One region of the Pseudoalteromonas sp. A41-2 genome, then DNA from elsewhere that is predicted to be linked to it. Evidence: predicted binding sites of a transcription regulator. Region 1 holds the regulator's gene; each other region holds the start of a gene.
The links. Region 1 encodes sigma-54, which starts transcription at its own class of promoters, with help from an activator protein. Its sites were predicted from a motif close to GTTGGCACGNNNNTNGNNT; they were not measured.
Positions count from the first base shown of each region.

Region 1 (6,868 bases):
TCTCACCAATGGTTTGCGCTAAGTAAACCGAGCGATGTTGTCCACCTGTGCAGCCAATCGCAATGGTTAAATAACTGCGATTATTTCGCTCTAAGTGAGGAAGCCATGTTTGTACAAAGGTTTGAATTTGCCATGTAAACTTTTGCACTATGCTGTGACTAGCAAGGTAATCTTTTACTGGTTGGTCTAAGCCTGTCAGTGGTTTTAGATCCGGTTCCCAGTGTGGATTCGGTAAAAAGCGAGCATCAAATACGTAATCAGCTTCTTTTGGAATACCGTGCTTAAAGCCAAACGACATAAAAGTAATAATGAGCTTTTTGTCTTTTTTACCCAGTATTTTTTCGCGAATAGATTCGGCAAGCTGATGTACGCTGAGATCGGTCGTATCAATCATAAAATCGGCACGGGTGATCAAAACATCCAGTAATACTTTTTCTTGTTTAATCGCTAAATCAAGCGGCAGCGAGTCAATCGATAATGGGTGTAAGCGGCGAGTTTCAGAGAACCGTTTGATCAGTGTTTGATCATCACTATCTAAATAAAACAACGTGGGTTTTGCAAAGCCCGGTAAATACTCAAGAATATCGTTAAATTCTTGCTGTTCTTTCGGCAGGTTACGCACATCGATACTTACAGCAATTTTGTCGTAATTATCTGACACACTGCGTACTAACGAAGGAAGTAGGTTTACAGGAATATTATCAACGCAGTAATAGCCTAAGTCTTCAAGTACTCGTAAAGCGACCGATTTACCTGAACCAGAGCGACCGCTGATAATAATTAATTCCATTTATGCCTCTGATGCAATGACTTTAAACAGATCACTATCTGTTTTAGCACTGCGTAGCTGTTTACAAAATTCTTTGTCTTTAAGTCTATCAGCAATTGTTGATAAGGTCTTTAGATGAAGTTGACAGTCACCATCTGGTACGATGAGTGCGACAAAAATATCCACTGGACGATTATCAATTGCGTCAAAATTTATAGGTGACTCACTCACAATTACAAATGCGTGTGGCTGATCTGCACCGCTCATACGACCATGTGGAATCGCAATACCTCGGCCAATACCTGTGCTGCCCAATTTTTCTCTGTTCAATAGGGCATTGAGTATATCTTGCTGAGATAAATGAGGGAGCTGCTCATGAGCCAGTTCGCTGATAAATTCGAGAATTCTTTTTTTGCTATTAAAAAGGACCGCAGCTTTGCTGCAGTCCTGGTTAGTAAGTGAACTAAGTTTCATAATTTAGTGTCGAGCTAATTTCTCTTTGTGTTTAATTACTTGACGATCAAGTTTATCGATTAACGAGTCGATGGCTGCATACATATCTTGGTGTTCAGTAGAGGCAAATAACTCGCCTCCGTTTACATGTAAAGTTGCTTCTGCTTTTTGGCTTAGTTTTTCTACATCTAGAATGACATGAACATTATTAATGTGGTCAAAATGCCTTTCTAGTTTCGCAAACTTGGTGTTTACATAGTCTCTTAATGAATCTGTGATTTCTACATGACGACCAGTTAAATTTAGTTGCATAAGCATTTTCCTTCTATGTAAAACGTCTAAATCAGACTCTTACGCTGATTCGACGGAGGTATTGCTAGAGACTCTCGATATTTTGCTATTGTCCGTCTAGCTACTTTAATTCCTTGCTCAGCCAATATATCTGCAATTTTGCTATCACTCAATGGTTTAGCTGTGTTTTCTGCGGCGATTAGCTTTTTGATTAAAGCGCGAATTGCCGTAGATGAACACTCACCCCCATTTTCAGTGCTTACATGGCTGGAGAAGAAATATTTCAACTCAAAAATTCCCCGCGGGGTATGCATGTATTTTTGTGTTGTTACTCGCGAAATTGTTGATTCATGCATTTCGACCATTTCTGCGACATCATTTAATACCATGGGTTTCATGGCCTCAGGACCATGTTCAAAGAAAGCCTGTTGTTGTTGAACAATACAGTTAGTCACTTTTAATAACGTGTCATTACGGCTTTCTAAGCTTTTAATAAACCATTTTGCTTCTTGTAAATGAGAGCGAATAAATTGGCTATCACTGCTTGATTTTACAGAACGTGACATCGCCGCATAGTGGCTATTCACTCTGATTTTCGGCATGCAGTCTGGGTTTAGTTCAACTACCCAACGGCCTTTTATTTTTTTTACGGATACATCGGGTATCACGTATTCAGATTCTTCTCTAACAATGGTATCCGCAGGCTTTGGATTTAAGCTGTGGATCAATGTCATGACTTCTTTCAGCTCACTTTCTTTAAGCTTAGTCTTTTTCATCAAAGTGCGATAGTCACGACTCGCTAATAATTCAATATGTTCTGATAACACCATTTTAGTTTCAGCTAAATAGGGGGTGTCAGCATCGAATTGGCGTAATTGAATACACAAACATTCTTGTAAACTACGTGCGCCAATACCGACAGGATCGAATAATTGGATTCTTTTTAAGACAGCTTCGACTTCATCAAGTTCGATTTCTTCTTCATCGTTATTTTGATTGAAGCTTTCAACAATGTCTTCGCAGCTTACGGTTAAAATACCCGAATCATCAATTGCCTCAACAATCGCAACGGCAATCGCTTCGTCTGTTGGGCTGAATGGAGTCAGTTGTAACTGCCACATTAGGTATTCGTGGAGAGTTTCGGTTGATGCGCCTTGGTAAATTGATTCATCTTCAGGCATTGGACCTGAGGAACTTGATGGGGCAGCACTCATGTACTCATCCCACGTAACATCCATTGCTAAGTCGTCACTTACGGTGTCTTTGTTGAGGGCATCACTGCTTTCTTGCTCGTACTCGCTCGCAGCTTCGTCAGCCGACGCGCTTAGTTGGGTATCGTCAGATTCGGCTTTCTGCTCGTTCTTGCCAATACTCTCTTCTGCATAATCTGCTTCTTCAACTTCAAGCAAAGGGTTAGAGTCTAACGCTTCTTGAATTTCTTGCTGGAGATCCAATGTACTGAGCTGCAACAAACGGATAGCCTGTTGCAGTTGTGGAGTCATTGTAAGTTGCTGGCCCATGCGCAGCTGTAATGATTGCCTCATGTATCCCTAACAATCCTTTTTAGTCTTATCAAACAATAGAACGATGCCGTTAACTATTTATTTGATTTATTGTCATTGTTATAAGTCTAGCAGATGCTCTAGTCGGTGGCGTATTTAAAGCCTGAATTGCTCGCCTAGATACACATCGCGTACAGTTTGGTCGGCTAACACATGTTCAGGTGTACCTGATGCAATTAGCTCCCCATGAGAAACAATGTAGGCTTTTTCACAAACATCAAGGGTTTCTCTCACATTGTGGTCAGTAATTAATACACCAATACCACGATTTTTTAAGTGCTCAATAATTTTCTTTATATCTAACACTGAAATAGGATCAACACCAGCAAAAGGCTCATCGAGCAAAATAAATTTAGGGTCAGCGGCCAGTGCACGTGCTATTTCAACACGACGGCGTTCACCCCCTGACAATGCCATACCTTGGCTGTCACGAATGTGTTGAATGCTAAATTCATCAAGTAAACTGTTAAGTGTTTCTTCGCGGCCTTGTTTATTGAGATCTTTACGGGTCTCTAAAATGGCCATTAAGTTTTGATAAACAGTCAGTTTTCTAAAAATCGATGATTCTTGTGGCAAATAGCCAATACCTAAGCGAGCGCGGCTGTGCATTGGCAATAAGGTGATGTCGTTATCATCAATGCTTATTTTACCTTTGTCACTGGGCACTAATCCCACAATCATGTAAAAGGTGGTTGTTTTACCTGCGCCATTTGGCCCAAGTAAACCGACAATGCTGCCAGCTTCTACCTCAAGGCCTACATTTTTTACAACTTGGCGACCCTTATAGCTTTTAGCTAATAGCTCTGCTTTTAGTGTGCTCATGGCTGGCCTTCATCGTTCTTTTTGTTATCAACAGGCACTAAAATAGTGTGTACACGATCGGTCGAGTTTTCATCTTTCTCGGCACTTATCAGTTGCTGTTCCATATCGTATGTAATGCTCTTGGCACTGACTTTTTGGCCTGCTTGAGTCACTTGTGCATTGCCAACGAGTGTTAATAAGCGTTTAGCAACATCGTATCGAACTTCTTCAGCACTGGCGCTCATAATAGTGCCGTCAGCTTGTTTTTCTTCAAAGTAAGCGGGCTTTCCTGTGGCAATAATTAATTCAACCGTGCCTTCAACTTCACCTGCATGTGCTTCGAGTCGATCCGCTGTAATACGACGGTTACCATGTATGATCTCGACATTATCTTCGAAGATACCAATGCCATTTTTTAGCTGACCTTCTTGGCGATCAGAGCTAATGCTGATTGGTGTGCCAGCCTGCTCAGCAGCTGCGCCAGAAAACGCAATCAATAAGCTTGGGATCAGGAGTAATTTCTTAAGTTTATTGGTCATAGTATATGGTTCGTGTATGGTTAGTTAACTCAACAATTTCGGCTTTTAAATCGGCTTTTAAACCTTTACCGGTAATTTTTAAATTCGGCCCTGTCAGCGTGACAGGTTGCTTAGAAAACATGGTCATTTTGTCAATGTCGATGTTAATGTTCTCAGCTTTAATATCTTCGATCATGCCATTATGGGTAAGGTTTTTAGCAACCACATCCCCTTCGAATACAAGCTGATCGTTTTCATATAACGTGGCTTCTTTGGCTTTTACTTGCCAAACTTGCTGATCACCGTAAATGGTGAAAATGGGTTGCTCAAAAAAGGTAAACCCGAGCTGTTGATACAGCTCCATTTTAGCTGCGGCCACTTTATGACTGATTTTACCTTGATCATCATAGGCTGTTTGCTTTAATGCGATTGCGGTGTAATCAGGTGTAGCGATAATCTCGTCTTCACTGAGCACTGTGTTTGTCGGTTGATTAAAGTACGGATACCATAACCAAACCATGCTACAAACAAAAACAATACTTAGTAAAATACGGGCTATATTCATGCGCTCGTTCCATCGCTAGTTAGCGGTTTGCCATTTTCTAGCATTAATAAATCAGTTAGTTCACGCACAGCTCCAAAGCCACCAGGTAACAGGGTGGTGTAATGAGCCAGTTTTTTGATTAATGGATGAGCATCATTAACAGCAACGGCAAATCCGACTTTTTCCATAACCGGTAAGTCTGGACCATCGTCACCAATATAGGCAATTTGCTCATCTGTTAAGCTAAGTTTATCTTTTAACTCTTGATAAGCAATGAGCTTATTCTCTTGGCCCTGATAAATATGTTGTACCGTAAGGCTAGTCATTCGCTGCTGAACTATTTGTGAATGGCGTCCCGTGATTACGGCCACCTGAAAACCACTATTGATAAGGGCTTTAATGCCGAATCCATCTTTTGTATTGAAAGCTTTAAGCTCTTCGCCTTGATTGCCCAAATAAATACGGCCATCTGAAAAAACACCATCAATATCACAAATAAGCAGTTTTATTTTTTGAGCACGTTGACTCACGTCTGTGCTTACTGGTTGGTAAAGCTCAGCAAATGTCATGCTTAAAGTACTCCTGCTTTTAAAAGGTCTTGCATGTTAAGCGCGCCAATGGGGGTGTTGCTTTTGTCGATTACAATCAAACCATTAATACGTTTACGTTCCATAATATTAAGCGCTTCTGCGGCCAGCATATCAGCGTGTGCAGTTGTGCATGAGCGAGTCATTACTTGGCTAATTGCGGTGCTGTGAATATCAACTCGTTGCTCTAAAATACGACGTAAATCACCATCAGTAAAAAGTCCCGATAGTGTGTTGTCATCACCAACAATTGCAGTCATACCGAGGCCTTTAGCCGACATTTCAATTAATGCATCTTTGATACTTTGTGATTCATTAACAATGGGAGTGGCCTCACCTGCGTGCATAACATCACTAAGACAAAGTAATAAACGTTTTCCTAAGCTTCCGCCCGGGTGAGAAAGTGCAAAATCGTCTGCTGTAAAGCCTCTTGCCTCAAGCAGTGCTACAGCCATTGCATCGCCCATGACTAGCGTTGCCGTTGTGCTGGCTGTTGGCGCAAGGCCCAGTGGGCACGCTTCTTTGCTTACTTTAATACACACATGTACGTCAGAAAGCGTGGCCATTGTTGAGTCTGGGTTACCTGTTAGCGAAATCATTTTTGCGCCAATGCGCTTAATGACAGGAATAATACTGACAACTTCGCTCGTTTCCCCTGAATTTGAAATGCACATAACCACGTCATCACGGGTAATCATACCAAGGTCACCGTGGCTTGCTTCACCTGGGTGAACAAAAAATGCAGGTGTTCCTGTGCTGGCGAGTGTGGCAGCAATTTTATTACCTACGTGGCCTGACTTGCCCATGCCAATAACGATAATTCGCCCAGTACATTGGAACATTAATTGACAGGCATTATTGAAATGCTGGTCAATGTATTGATCAATTTCTTTTAATGCTTGCGCTTCAATTTCGAGTACGCGCTTGCCTTGCGCGATAAAGCTATGTTGCGTCATTGATTATCCTATTTGGCTGAAAATATAGCCTTGATATGCAATAAATGCGACTAACAAAAAGCCACCTTCAATTCTATTGATACGACGTGCACCTTTTAAGTTCAATGACATGGCAATTAACACAATGGTGGCCGCTATCATAATAAGTGCATCGCGGTTAGCGGCTGATGGGTCGATAACCGATGGATTAATAATACCTGCCAGTGGCAGTACAGCCAGCAAATTAAAAATATTTGAGCCAACAATGTTGCCCAGTGCTAAATCGTCTTCATTTTTTAAGACACCTGCAATACAGGCAGCAAGCTCAGGTAAACTAGTACCAATAGCAATAATTGTTAAACCAATAACCAGATCAGAAAGACCAAAATATTTGGCAATATCAACCGC
Region 1 covers NZ_CP065231.1:448,237-455,104, forward strand. The annotation lists gene rapZ (RNase adapter RapZ) at 1-790, opposite strand, end outside; gene ptsN (PTS IIA-like nitrogen regulatory protein PtsN) at 791-1,243, opposite strand; gene hpf (ribosome hibernation promoting factor) at 1,247-1,534, opposite strand; gene IT970_RS02175 (RNA polymerase factor sigma-54) at 1,561-3,057, opposite strand; gene lptB (LPS export ABC transporter ATP-binding protein) at 3,172-3,897, opposite strand; gene lptA (lipopolysaccharide transport periplasmic protein LptA) at 3,894-4,415, opposite strand; gene lptC (LPS export ABC transporter periplasmic protein LptC) at 4,405-4,959, opposite strand; gene kdsC (3-deoxy-manno-octulosonate-8-phosphatase KdsC) at 4,956-5,507, opposite strand; gene IT970_RS02200 (KpsF/GutQ family sugar-phosphate isomerase) at 5,510-6,481, opposite strand; gene IT970_RS02205 (calcium/sodium antiporter) at 6,485-6,868, opposite strand, start outside.

Region 2 (6,868 bases), 880 kb from region 1:
CAGTTAATCAATTTAAGTTGTGATTAGTCATTGAATTGTTCTAGGTGTGTGTTCTTGCTACTTATTATAAGTAACAAATCAGGCACCATGCAGTCGTTAATAAGAAATTTTTAACGCTGCAAACGACAGGTCTAAATCATTCACACTGATTTGAATTGGTATTGAGATAGATTGCAGATGTAATTAAAAACCCGATGTCACCTGAAGATGACATCGGGTTTTTATCGTCAGCCTTCCTTGTTACCTGTGGCGTAACCGCTTTAGTAAGTTCCATAAATAGTTGCCACTGTTGCTCATTCCATGTAGCAACTCCCTTGTTGTTCAGTCCGTGTAATAATTGCGCTTGTACTTGTTCCATTTTGTCACCTCCTTACGCTAGCTTCATCCATATTTGGCTCCTAGCCTAAACCAAAATCCTTGGTGTTTATCCTTTCACTTTATCCATAAAGCGTTGCCATTGTGCGGTTGTCCATAACGCCTTGTTACTTCCTTGCTGTCCTTTGTGCTGTGTTACATTTTCCATACTGTAAATCTCCTTGCAGTGTTGTCATCCATTATTACGTGTGCATTTCCTTGCCGTACACTCATTCCTTTGAACCGTGATTATTATCGCTTACCGATAATATACACAGCATGAATCAAACCTGGAATGTACCCTAATAAGGTTAAAATAATATTAATCCAGAATTGTGCCCCTAAACCTACCTGTAAAAATACGCCAAGAGGCGGAATTAAAACCGAGAAAATAATGCGTATTAAATCCATAACTCACTCCTTGAAAAAGATAAGCCCAGCCAAAGCTGGGCTATAGGGCGTGCTATTATTCAGCAACAATCTTAAGTTCATCGATGACTTTACGCACATCTTCAGCATTTTCAGCAATGCTCACTGCTAATTGCTTTTCTGCATCTGACTTAACCGTACCTTTTAATGTAACAACGCCTTTATCTGTATCGACATCAATATCAGTGCCGCCTACTTCAGAGTTAAATAAATAACGTGTGGTGATCACTGTACTGATCTTCGCATCAGTTAAGTCACTTTCTACTGAGTCACCTTTATCTGCACTCGCTGCCTTAGACTTCATGTTTTTCACAACCGTTAATTTGTTATCAACAGCAGTTACACCGTCTAGGCTAAGTACAAGCTCTTCAGCTAACTCTTTGTCTAGTTCACTATCAACTTTACCGGTTAATACAACTTTGCCGTTTTTTACGTCTGTGTTGATATCAAAATTATTTAGGTTAGTGTTCATAAGAAGCACAGTTTCTGCCTTACCATCAATCCAAGCATCTTTACTTTCATTCTCCCAGTTGCTTGCCTGAGCACTCATACTTGTTGCACCAATTACTAACGCAGCAATCATAGTCTTGTTGAATGTATTCATAATCTTTCTCCTTTTGATTAAAGACGAGATAACTAATGCGAATACGATGCCAACTTTTATTTTAATATTATTCAATAAGTTAAATCTATATTCAGCCATGGTTTATATTCGTTTCGGTAATTATTTACAGACAATTCGGTAAGAAGTTCACTCTGTTACAAAAATGACTAATTAATTGTCAATCTTATTAATCTATGGTTAATTTAACGAATGAAAGCCCACACCAAAAAACATAAACCAATGAATATTAATAAAATAATTTTTGGCCTACACTTTGCTTTGTGATTAACATAACTTTAAAACTCAACAGGGAATTATCATGGCCGTCAAACTCGAAGATCGCCCCATCGAGCAAGTAAGAGAAGAAGTAATCGATCAACTTATCTATAACTACAGTCATGCAGTTATTTCAGCAGAAGCATTTGAACGAAGACTAGACCAAGCAATGGAAGCCACCAGCAATGAGGTGTTAATTGAGCTGGTTGCTGACTTAGAGTTAACAGCAGATATTGACTACAAGTCACATAAACACGTGCAGTTTAAGCCTCACTATGCACATGGTAGCGATGCAGAAAGCCTGCAACTACGCAGTATTTTAGGTTCCAACGAGCGCAGCGGCCAATGGCTAGTCCCGAAAGAAATTCACCTAACGAACTGTTTAGGCTCAATTGAATTAGACTTTAGTGAAGCCGTTTTTCAGCACCAGCATGTCACCATCTACGTAAACTGTATTTTAGGCAGCGACGAAATCTACGTGCCAGAACATGTAAATGTAGTGTCAAAGCTGTTTAGTGTGGTAGGTAGCGTTGAAAATAAATCGGTTGCACTCAATAAAGGGCAAGGCCCCACAATTACGATTGAAGGTAATGTTTGGCTAGGCTCAGTAGAGATTAAAGTCAAACGCACCATGAAAGAAAAGTTCATCAGCTTTGCCAACAGCCTAAAAGCCAGCTGGAAAGAAATGAATAGAGTGCAATAACGAAATGCGAGTTGCGAAACCCCTTCGCGCACAATAAATTTCACGCCTACATTAAACCGTAGGCGTTATGTTTACATGGCACGTTTGCACAGCAACGTCTTTTATAAAATTCACGGCTAAAGCCCCTCCTACAAGTGATATACACTACATGTGGGAGGCGTTTTAACTATACAAGCTCGCATCTCGCAGCTCGTTGCTTATAACTCTTTCACGGCTAAAGCCCTTCCTACAAGTGATGCACACTTCACTCGTGGGAGGCGTTTTAACGCCGAAAAAGCAAACCTGTTCAGCGACATTAAACAACCTTCACGGTTTAGCTCGTATCTCGCCTTTCGTAACTCGTTGCTTACACCCTTTCACGGCTAAAGCCCCTCCTACAAGTGACACACATCACACACGAGGGAGGCGTTTTAATGTCGAAAAAGCAAACCTTTTAAGCGGTATTAACAACCATCTCGATTTAGCTGTACAAGCTCGCATCTCGCTTTTCGTACTTCGTTGCTTACAACCCTTTCACGGCTAAAGCCCTTCCTACAAGTGATATACATTACACACGTGGGAGGCGTTTTAACGCCGAAAAAGCGAACCTTTTCAGCGGTATTAACAACCATCTCGATTTAGCTGTACTAGCTCGCATCTCGCTTTTCGTCACTCGTTGCTTACACCCTTTCACGGCTAAAGCCTCCTACAAAAGATACACACTACACTCGTGGGAGGCGTTTTAACGCCGAAAAAGCAAACCCATTCAGCGATATTAAATAACCAGCTCGGTATAGCTGTACTAGCTCGCATCTCGCTTTTCGTCACTCGTTGCCTACACCCTTTCACGGCTAAAGCCTCCTACAAAAGATACACACTACACTCGTGGGAGGCGTTTTAACGCCGAAAAAGCAGACCTGTTCAGCGACATTAAACAACCTTCACGGTTTAGCTCGTATCTCGCCTTTCGTAACTCGTTGCTTACACCCTTTCACGGCTAAAGCCCCTCCTACAAAAGATACACACTACACTCGTGGGAGGCGTTTTAACGCCGAAAAAGCGAACCTTTTCAGCGACATTAAACACCCTTCACGGTTTAGCTCGCATCTCGTAATTCGTCACTCGTTACTCGTTACTCGTTACTTATTTCGCTCGTACTTCGCTCTCGTTTTTTCATCACTAAAGATCGTTATTTCTTTCACTTGGGATGTCACTGAAATATTCGACAAACTCGACTTCAAAGCCTGCGGGGTCAATAAAATACACGTTTTTTCGGTAAGGGTTTTCAGGGCCTAATTTATCCACTTCGTAGCCTGCATCTACAAGGCGTTCAATCACGGCATTAATATCGTGTGTCACATAAGCAAAGTGAGCAAGGCCCACTTGATGGCCCGATAAATCGCGATTTTCATCTTCACCATTATCGCTGAATGCGATGTACTGGTAATCATCACCAAAGTGCAGCCATTTACGCGGCTTTCCAGACCAGGTGCTGTCGCCTTGGCTTCTTACTCGCCAATGAGGGAACGCGGCTTTATAAAAATGCAGCATGGCGTCAACATTACTTACGACTAGGTTTATGTGTTCTAAATGCATAGCGAATTTCCTTTTAAATTATGAAACTGCCAGTACGATAAAACCTAAAGTTTAGTTGAGGTAAAGCATTTTTTAATAAAAAAGCCCCACTTTATTAAGTGAGGCTTTATGATGCTTCGTTGCGTGTTAGCTTCCTGCTATCTGCATTTGTTCAATTAGCACTGAGCCCGTTTGAATCCCGCCACGACGCTCAATATCGCCACCCAGCCCGACAACCGCTTTAAACATATCTTTAAGGTTGCCTGCGATTGTTATCTCGCTGACAGGGTATTGAATCTCGCCGTTTTCTACCCAAAAGCCCGCTGCGCCACGCGAGTAATCACCTGTTACCGTGTTGACCCCCTGCCCCATGAGTTCTGTGACTAATAAGCCGGTGCCCATGGTGTTTAACAGCGCTTTTAAATCAGCGTGCGTTTGCTCAACTAACCAGTTGTGGATCCCGCCCGCATGACCGGTTGGTGCCATTGATAATTTACGAGCCGCATAGCTTGCTAATAGGTAAGTTTGCAGCTCACCGCCTTGAATAATTTCACGGTCGACTGTTTTTAAGCCTTCCGCATCAAACGGTGATGAAGCAAGGCCTTTTAATAAATGCGGACGCTCAGAAATATTCACACAATCGCTGAACACTTTGGTGCCTAAACTATCGAGTAAAAAGCTCGATTTACGATAAAGTGCACCACCGCCAATCGCCGACACTAAATGGCCAAACAACGAGTTGGCAATATCTGCTCTAAAAATAACAGGCACTTTCATGGTACCGAGTTTTTGACTATTAAGTTTAGCGAGTGTTTCTGTAGCCGCTTCAAGACCCACTTTTGCAGCATCGTTTAAATCATCTTTATGGCGAGCAACAGTGTATGCAGAATCACGCTGCATTTGCTCACCTTCTTTGCCAATCACCATGGTGCTTATACTGTGGCGAGTACGCGGGTAACCAGCAATCATGCCATGGCTGTTACCATATACGCGAAGCCCTTGGTGAGACGAAAAGCTCGCACCATCAGAATTTACAATGCGCTCATCAGCATTCAATGCGGCCTGCTCTGCTTGATGACACAACTCAATACCTTGCTCTGGGCTGACATCCCACGGGTGATATAAATCTAAATCTTGTGGTGCAAATTCAAGTAGTTCTTTATCGGCAATACCGTTGAATGGATCGTCAGATGTAAACTTAGCAATATCAATTGCTTTTTCGACCACAGTACGTAACGTTTTTGGGTTTAAGTCGGCGGTTGATGCAGAGCCTTTATTATTACCCACATACACACTGATACCTAAGCCACCATCTTGGTTAAACTCTATTGTTTCAACTTCTCCCATTCGCGTGCTAACAGACAAACCTGACGTGCTCGACATTGCAGCTTCTGCAGCGGTTGCTCCGAGCTTTTTAGCATGCTCAAGAACTTCGCTTACGGCATCTTTCACTTGTGAAATATGTTGATAAATAGGATCTTTCATCTTCGGTGTCCTAGGCTATGATATTTTTTATAGTGTAGCGAATGCTAACACACTGCGAGACGTGCATCAGCTAATATTAATCATTAACTAAATGGCGTATAATAGTGAATAGTTAAGTTTACCGGATGAGCATCCTTATGGCGAAGAAGAAAAAGCCTGCAATTGAAGAAGAAATTATTTACGTATCAAAAAGCGAATTAAAGCGTGAGGCAATGCAATATCACGATCTTGGCGCTGAAATCGCAGGGATGGCTAAAAAGCAACGCGACCGCTTACCATTAAACGACGAGCTTAAAGAAGCCCTCGTCGTTGCAGATAAAGTTAGCGATAAAAGCGATGCTTACCGTCGTAACTTAAACTATATTGCAAAAGTACTACGTACCACTGAAAACGTTGATGAAATTCAAGCCATGATTGACATCATGCTGAACAAGAATAACCAAGCTGACGTATTAATGAATAAAATAGAAAAGCTTCGTGATGACTTGATCAAGCAAGGTGATGACTTAATCAACCCGACTATTGAGCAGTATCCATCGCTTGAGCGTCAAAAAATGCGTCAACTAGTGCGTAATGCAACCAAGGAAGTTAAAGCCGAAAAACCGGCAAAGAGTTACAAAGAGTTATTCCAGTATCTAAAAGATGCGATTATGGTTTAAGTCTCTTTTAATATAAAAAGCCGCTTAATGTAAATTATGCGGCTTTTTTTATAGCCATTTCGGGGCGTTAAAACGCCTCCTACAATTCCTGTAGGAACGGCTTTAGCCGTGAACATGATACAATAGCCATAAACACTTCGGCGTTAAAACGCCTCCTACAATTCCTGTAGGAACGGCTTTAGCCGTGAACAAAACACAATAACCATTTCGGCGTTAAAACGCCTCCTACAACGCCTGTAGGAACGGCTTTAGCCGTGAACAAAACACAATAACCATAAACATTTCGGCGTTAAAACGCCTCCTACAACGCCTGTAGGAACGGCTTTAGCCGTGAACATGACACAATAACCATAAACACTTCGGCGTTAAAACGCCTCCTACAATTCCTGTAGGAACGGCTTTAGCCGTGAACAAAACACAATAACCATTTCGGCGTTAAAACGTCTCCTACAATTCCTGTAGGAACGGCTTTAGCCGTGAATGGTAAAATTTAACTATAAATAGATACAATCCCAATAAGGATAATCACGCACATTTTTAACAATTCCAGCCCTCAACGGGTTTGCAATAATGTACCGCGATACGTCTCGTAAATGCTCTTCACTCCGGATCAAAGAATCATAATATCCTGGCTGCCAAATTTTTCTTTTTGAACTTGCTGACTTGTTTATCAAATATGAACTTTTCCCTTTAATTTCTCTCATTAATGTCGCTAAAGGTACTTTATCTTGTAACTGAAATAACCAATGTAGATGATCAGGCATTACAACGAAGCAAATTGTTCTAGCTTTAATATCTTCTATA
Region 2 covers NZ_CP065231.1:3,134,511-3,141,378, forward strand. The annotation lists gene IT970_RS14130 (methyl-accepting chemotaxis protein) at 1-23, shown strand, start outside; gene IT970_RS14135 (hypothetical protein) at 137-358, opposite strand; gene IT970_RS14140 (YqaE/Pmp3 family membrane protein) at 607-765, opposite strand; gene IT970_RS14145 (BON domain-containing protein) at 821-1,387, opposite strand; gene IT970_RS14150 (LiaF domain-containing protein) at 1,707-2,366, shown strand; gene IT970_RS14155 (VOC family protein) at 3,525-3,941, opposite strand; gene pmbA (metalloprotease PmbA) at 4,068-5,405, opposite strand; gene yjgA (ribosome biogenesis factor YjgA) at 5,543-6,064, shown strand; gene IT970_RS14170 (REP-associated tyrosine transposase) at 6,559-6,868, opposite strand, start outside.
Region 2: a site for sigma-54 is predicted at 1,649-1,667, ahead of IT970_RS14150 (LiaF domain-containing protein). Genes of this name have one in related genera too.

Region 3 (6,868 bases), 230 kb from region 1:
TTGCTCACTGATAAGCTCTCCAGGTGCCATTACGGTTAACCAACGACAGGTATTCTCGAGCTGACGCACGTTACCCGGCCAGTTAAATAATCGCAATTGCTCGGTCGCTTTTGGGCTTAAAATTTTGCTTTCGACTTGCAGCTCTTTGGCGCTTTTATGGAGAAAGTGTTGTGCTAAACGTTCAATATCCTCTGTACGTTCACGAAGAGCTGGTAAGCGAAGACGCACCACATTTAAGCGGTGGAATAGGTCGTCACGAAACTTACCTTGTTTTACCAAGTCTTCTAAGTTCTGGTGGGTGGCGGCAATAATACGAACATCTACTTTAATACTTTGATGCCCGCCAACACGGTAAAACTCACCATCGGCTAAAACACGTAATAAACGGGTTTGTACATCCAGTGGCATGTCACCAATTTCATCTAAAAATAGCGTGCCGCCATTCGCTTGTTCAAAGCGGCCTTTACGAATACTGTCGGCCCCTGTAAACGCGCCTTTTTCATGGCCGAATAATTCTGACTCAACCAGTTCTTTAGGGATGGCAGCCATATTAAGAGCAATAAACTGGTTTTCTTTTCGTGGGCTATGGTTATGCAACGCACTGGCGACAAGCTCTTTACCAGTGCCTGATTCGCCATTGATTAAAACACTCATGCTTGATGCAGATAATTTACCTATTGCACGAAACACTTCCTGCATAGCAGGGGCTTCACCAATGATATGGGCATTGGTTTGCGGCGCTTGTTTGCGTCTGGTTTTCTTTGTGGAGTTTGCACGGCAAGCACTTTCAACTAAAGAAACGGCTTCTTCTAAATCAAACGGTTTTGCGAGGTATTCAAACGCCCCTTTTTGAAACGCATTAACCGCCGAATCTAAATCCGAGTGGGCAGTCATGATAATGACAGGTAACCCAGGGTTTTGCTCAGCGATTGTTTCTAGTAACGCCATACCATCCATACCTGGCATACGCACATCAGACACCAGCACGGTAGGCTGGCTAAACTTTAAAGCATTCAGCACTTCTTGCGCATTGGCATAGCTTTGAGTTTCAAATCCTGCTCGTGCCAGCGCTTTTTCTAATACAAAGCGTATTGAGGCATCATCATCAACTAACCACACTGTTTTCATGACTACTCCAAAAAAAACCATTAATCCGTAAAAGGCAAATAGATATTAAATTCTGTATGGCCTGGCCAACTGTCACACTCTATGTGTCCATCATGTTGGTCAACCAACGTTTGCGCGATTGATAAGCCAAGACCCGACCCATTTTCTTTATTGGTAATCATCGGGTAAAACAAGGTTTCTTTTAAACTCTTGTCTATGCCTGGACCGTTATCCGAAATTTGGATCAGCAAGGTTTTTTTCGGTGCTTTACCAGGGCGTCTATGTTGATGGTTGATACGGGTTTTTATTCTAATTTCTCCCCCATCAACGAGCGCCTGTTGTGCATTACGAATAATGTTTAATACCACTTGTTGAATTTTACTCTGATCGATATATACGCTGGGTATGCTCGGGTCATAGTCTTTCACTAACGTGATATTTGCATTGTTATCAAGCATGCTTAATTTAACGACAGACTCAAGCGCTTGGTGAATATTGCCATACGACTTATGTGGCAGTTGATTCGGGCCAAGTAAACGGTCGACTAATTCACGTAAGCGGTCTGCTTGTTCAATAATGAGTTCTGCACATTGATCTCGTTCTTGCTGATCAACCTCATACTGCAATAATTGCGCCGCTCCGCGTATACCCCCCAAAGGATTTTTTATTTCGTGGGCTAAACCACGAATTAAATTACGTGCAGCTTGATACTGATGCATTTGATTTGAGGCCTGATCGTGGCGAATTTCATCGTCCATCTGGCGGCATTCAAACAAGATATAATTGTCATCTTTATTGGTAATTCGGCGTGTACTAATTGTGAGTTTGGCATGGCGAGAATCGATGAACACCACGTCAGCTCTATGCTGGTGGCAATCAACACCATCAAAGAGTGAATACTGAGCAATGCGTTTAAGATCGATAGAGTGGTAGTTAAACAGGTTATCAAACGGTTGGTTGAGAATGCGCTTTGGCCCTAAACCAAGTAGCTCACTGGCACTATCATTGGCATAAACAAGTTTAAAATCACGGTTAAGTAAAATAACCGCTGTACTTAAATTTTTCCAAATGCTGTCGAGCAATTCTGAGTTAAATTGTGTATCACTGAGCATGGTTGCACCATTTTAGTGCGTTACGATTAAGTGCAGCTTAGCATAATCCTTTTGCATTGCGAGGCGCGTTTGAAAAAATTAATTCCCACCAAAAACAGACGCTCTGTGCATGTAGAATGTGCTAACTGGACTGACCGAAACGAGTTTATTGTTCGCATTAAATAGTTTGGCTTGTAATGTGTGCTCGCCTCGATTTACGCCTCGTAGTGCAAAAGTAGAACTATTACTTGGTTCGCCATGGGGGGCACCATTTACAAAAAGTTGTACTTTAAAACCCGTTGCAAAGCGAGGAATGACACGGGTTGTAACATAAACAGAACCGGAGTTTTCTCTGACTGTTGCTTTGTCTTCAGGTGAGGAAATAGCGATTTTAAAGTTTACGGGTGTTGCACTGGCTGTGTTATCAAGAATACTGGTGTCGGTAGCAGGCATGGTCAAGTTAGGGGTATTAAGCTTTACTTCGGTAGCACCGGGGCGTGGCGTATCAGAAAATACCAGAACACCATTTTTATCTTTCCACGAATACACTTTTTTTGTTGTTCCATAACTAAAAAAGCTTACTGATAGTAACAAAAATACCAATAAAGTTGTTCTTTTCACCCTGCGACCCTGCATTTTTTTATGTAATTAAAACTGTAGAGGAGAACACGCCTAATTACCATTAAAAAAGCCCGCCAAAGCGGGCTTGAGAACACACATTAATTATTTACTGTCTACGACGTATTAAACGCTGTAGTACATTTCGAACTCAACTGGGTGAGTTGTCATGTTAAGTTTTTCAACTTCTTTGTTCTTAAGTGAGATGTATGCATCAATTAGGTCGTCAGTGAATACACCACCTGCTTTTAAGAACTCACGGTCAGCATCTAAAGCAGCAAGTGCTTCGCTTAGTGAAGAGGCAACTTGTGGGATCTCAGCTGCTTCTTCAGCAGGTAGATCGTATAAGTCTTTATCCATTGCATCGCCAGGGTGGATCTTGTTTTGAATACCGTCAAGGCCAGCCATAAGCATTGCAGAGAATGCTAAGTATGGGTTTGCTGTTGGATCAGGGAAGCGTACTTCGATACGACGTCCTTTTGCAGATGGTACTACAGGGATACGGATTGAAGCAGAGCGGTTACGTGCAGAGTATGCAAGCATTACTGGCGCTTCGAAACCTGGTACAAGACGTTTGTACGAGTTAGTTGACGCGTTAGCGAATGCGTTGATTGCTTTAGCGTGCTTGATGATACCACCGATGTAGTAAAGCGCTTCTTCAGAAAGACCTGCGTATTTGTCACCAGCGAAGATGTTCACGCCATCTTTACCTAAAGATTGGTGACAGTGCATACCAGAACCGTTATCACCTACAAGCGGCTTAGGCATGAATGTCGCTGTTTTACCATAAAGGTGAGCCATGTTATGGATAACATATTTCATCTCTTGGATTTCGTCAGCTTTTAATACCATTGTATTGAAGCGTGTTGCGATTTCGTTTTGACCCGCAGTTGCTACTTCGTGGTGGTGTGCTTCAACAACTTGGCCTAGCTCTTCAAGAACTAAACACGTTGCTGAACGCCAGTCGTGAGATGAGTCGATTGGTGAACATGGGAAGTAACCACCTTTAACACCTGGACGATGACCTTTGTTGCCACCTTCGTAATCTTTATCTGAGTTCCAAGCCGCTTCGATGTCGTCGATTTTATACATAGAACCAGACATGTCTGATTTGTATTTAACGTCATCAAATAGGAAGAACTCTGGCTCTGGGCCAAATAATACTGTGTCTGCGATACCAGTTGAACGCATGTACTCTTCTGCACGTTTAGCAACAGAGCGAGGGTCACGCTCGTAACCTTGAAGTGTTGAAGGCTCAACAACGTCACAACGTACGATTAAAGTTGCTTCTTCAGAAAATGGGTCCATTTTTGCAGACTCAGGAACAGGCATTAATACCATGTCTGATTCGTTGATACCTTTCCAACCAGCAATTGAAGAACCGTCAAACATTTTGCCGTCTTCAAAGAAGTCTTCATCAACTTGATGATGAGGAATAGAAACATGCTGTTCTTTACCTTTGGTATCAGTAAAGCGTAAATCAATGAACTTAACGTCATTTTCTTTGATAAAATCTAAAACCGATTGTGACATGTGTCCTCCAATTGTTGGGTTTTATTTTTGCTGCATTATTGCTTTTGTTCTATGTAAGCTGGTTTCATGCCAAATTTTTAACGCCTTGTTTAGGCTTATAAAAATAAAATAAAGCGCATTTTGTTAATTATTTTTGCACTATTTTGGTGCGTAAAATGTTCATTGTGGTGCGTTATGCTTATTGGTTGTATTTGCACAACGATTAGCCACCCTAGATAGCATAAACGAAATGTGCATTAGTGCCAAAATATTGCTAAAAAGGTGATTTTTTACCAGTTTTGATGTTCGATTAAAGATAAAATTAATAAAATTGTCATTTATAAAACAGATACTTATAAAAAGCCTGAAGAAAGTTTATAAAATTGTATTGGATAAACTTTCATCCATGCCATTATTAAGGGATAATATGCGCCCTTTTAAATCCTATGCTTAGACATCTGTTGAAAATGCAGGTGAGTGCGTAGATCTTGCAGGATCAATGAGATTCAATTTCTCTGAGAAAAAATATGAGCATCGAAAAGTTAAGAAATATAGCGATTATCGCCCACGTTGACCACGGTAAAACAACTTTGGTTGATAAACTGCTTGAGCAATCAGGCACATTAGAAACACGCGGCGGTAATGAAGAGCGCGTGATGGACTCAAACGACATTGAGAAAGAACGTGGTATTACCATTTTGGCTAAAAACACAGCCATCTCTTGGAATGATTACCACATCAATATCGTAGACACCCCAGGACACGCCGACTTCGGTGGTGAAGTTGAACGCGTACTTTCGATGGCTGACTCAGTATTGTTACTTGTTGATGCTCAAGAAGGTCCAATGCCACAAACGCGCTTCGTAACGCAAAAAGCGTTCGCGCAAGGTTTGAAGCCAATCGTTGTTATCAATAAAATTGATAAGCCGGGTGCACGCCCTGATTGGGTTATGGATCAAATCTTTGATTTATTCGATAACCTTGGTGCAACTGACGAACAGTTAGACTTTAAAGTTATCTACGCATCAGCTATCAACGGCTGGGCAACATTAGATTTAGACGAACCATCTGACAACATGGAACCTATGTTCAAGATGATCGTTGACGAAGTATCACCACCGGATGCAGATCCTGAAGGTGACTTCCAAATGCAGATTTCTCAACTTGATTACAACTCATACGTAGGTGTAATCGGTATCGGCCGAATCAAGCGTGGTTCTGTAGCGCCTAACCAACAAGTAACTATTATCAGTGCTGATGGCACAAAACGTAATGGTAAAATTGGTGCGGTTCAAAGCTACTTAGGTCTTGAGCGTATTGATACAGACCGTGGTTATGCGGGTAATATCGTAACTGTGACAGGTATCGGCGAATTAAAAATCTCTGATACAGTGTGTGCGCCTTCTAACGTTGAAGCGTTACCTCCGCTATCAGTTGATGAGCCGACAGTAACAATGACGTTCTCTGTAAACACGTCGCCATTTGCGGGTAAAGAAGGTAAGTTCGTAACATCACGTAATATCCTTGAGCGTTTACAAGCTGAGCTTGTTCACAACGTTGCATTACGTGTTGAAGAAACTGACAACCCAGATAGCTTCCGTGTATCAGGCCGTGGTGAACTTCACTTAGGTATCTTAATCGAAAACATGCGTCGTGAAGGCTACGAGCTTGCTGTTTCTCGTCCAGAAGTAATCTTACGCACTGTAGATGGTGTATTAGAAGAACCGTACGAAACAGTAACGATTGACTGTCAAGAAGAGCACCAAGGTTCTATCATGGAACAAATTGGTCTGCGTAAAGGTGAACTAACTGACATGGCGCCAGATGGTAAAGGCCGTATGCGTATGGACTTTATGATGCCGAGCCGTGGTTTAATCGGTTTCCAAACTGATTTCATGACGCTTACATCAGGTTCAGGTCTTATGTACCACACGTTTGATCATTACGGTCCTCATAAAGGCGGTAACATCGGTCTACGTAAAAATGGTGTAATGATCGCTAACGCAACAGGTAAAGCGTTAACTAACGCATTATTCAACCTTCAAGAGCGCGGTAAGCTATTCATCGGTCACGGTGTAGAAGTTTACGAAGGTATGGTTATCGGTATTCATAGCCGTGATAACGACCTAACAGTAAACGCACTTAAAGGTAAGCAGCTAACGAACGTTCGTGCATCAGGTACTGATGAAGCGCAAACATTAACACCACCATTGAATTACACACTTGAGCAAGCGCTTGAGTTTATCGATGATGACGAGTTAGTAGAAGTAACACCTGAAAATATTCGTATTCGTAAGCGTCACTTAACTGAAAGTGATCGTAAACGTGCGAGCCGTGCTTCTAAAGGCTAATTTACGCTTTTAGCTCACGCAAAATAACACGCCGTCGTATTGCAAAATACGGCGGCTTTTTTGTTTAAGGAGACTCGTTTTTTGCTGTCAGCCGTAAGATCACACTCACAAATGTTCGTTCTTGTTGTTACTAGTTTTTGTTGTTACTAAGGGGTGGCGTATTTTATTTCTATTGATAAATTAATTACT
Region 3 covers NZ_CP065231.1:222,866-229,733, forward strand. The annotation lists gene ntrC (nitrogen regulation protein NR(I)) at 1-1,128, opposite strand, end outside; gene glnL (nitrogen regulation protein NR(II)) at 1,149-2,219, opposite strand; gene IT970_RS01105 (DUF4124 domain-containing protein) at 2,298-2,819, opposite strand; gene glnA (glutamate--ammonia ligase) at 2,943-4,349, opposite strand; gene typA (translational GTPase TypA) at 4,856-6,679, shown strand.
Region 3: a site for sigma-54 is predicted at 4,405-4,423, ahead of glnA (glutamate--ammonia ligase). Genes of this name have one in related genera too.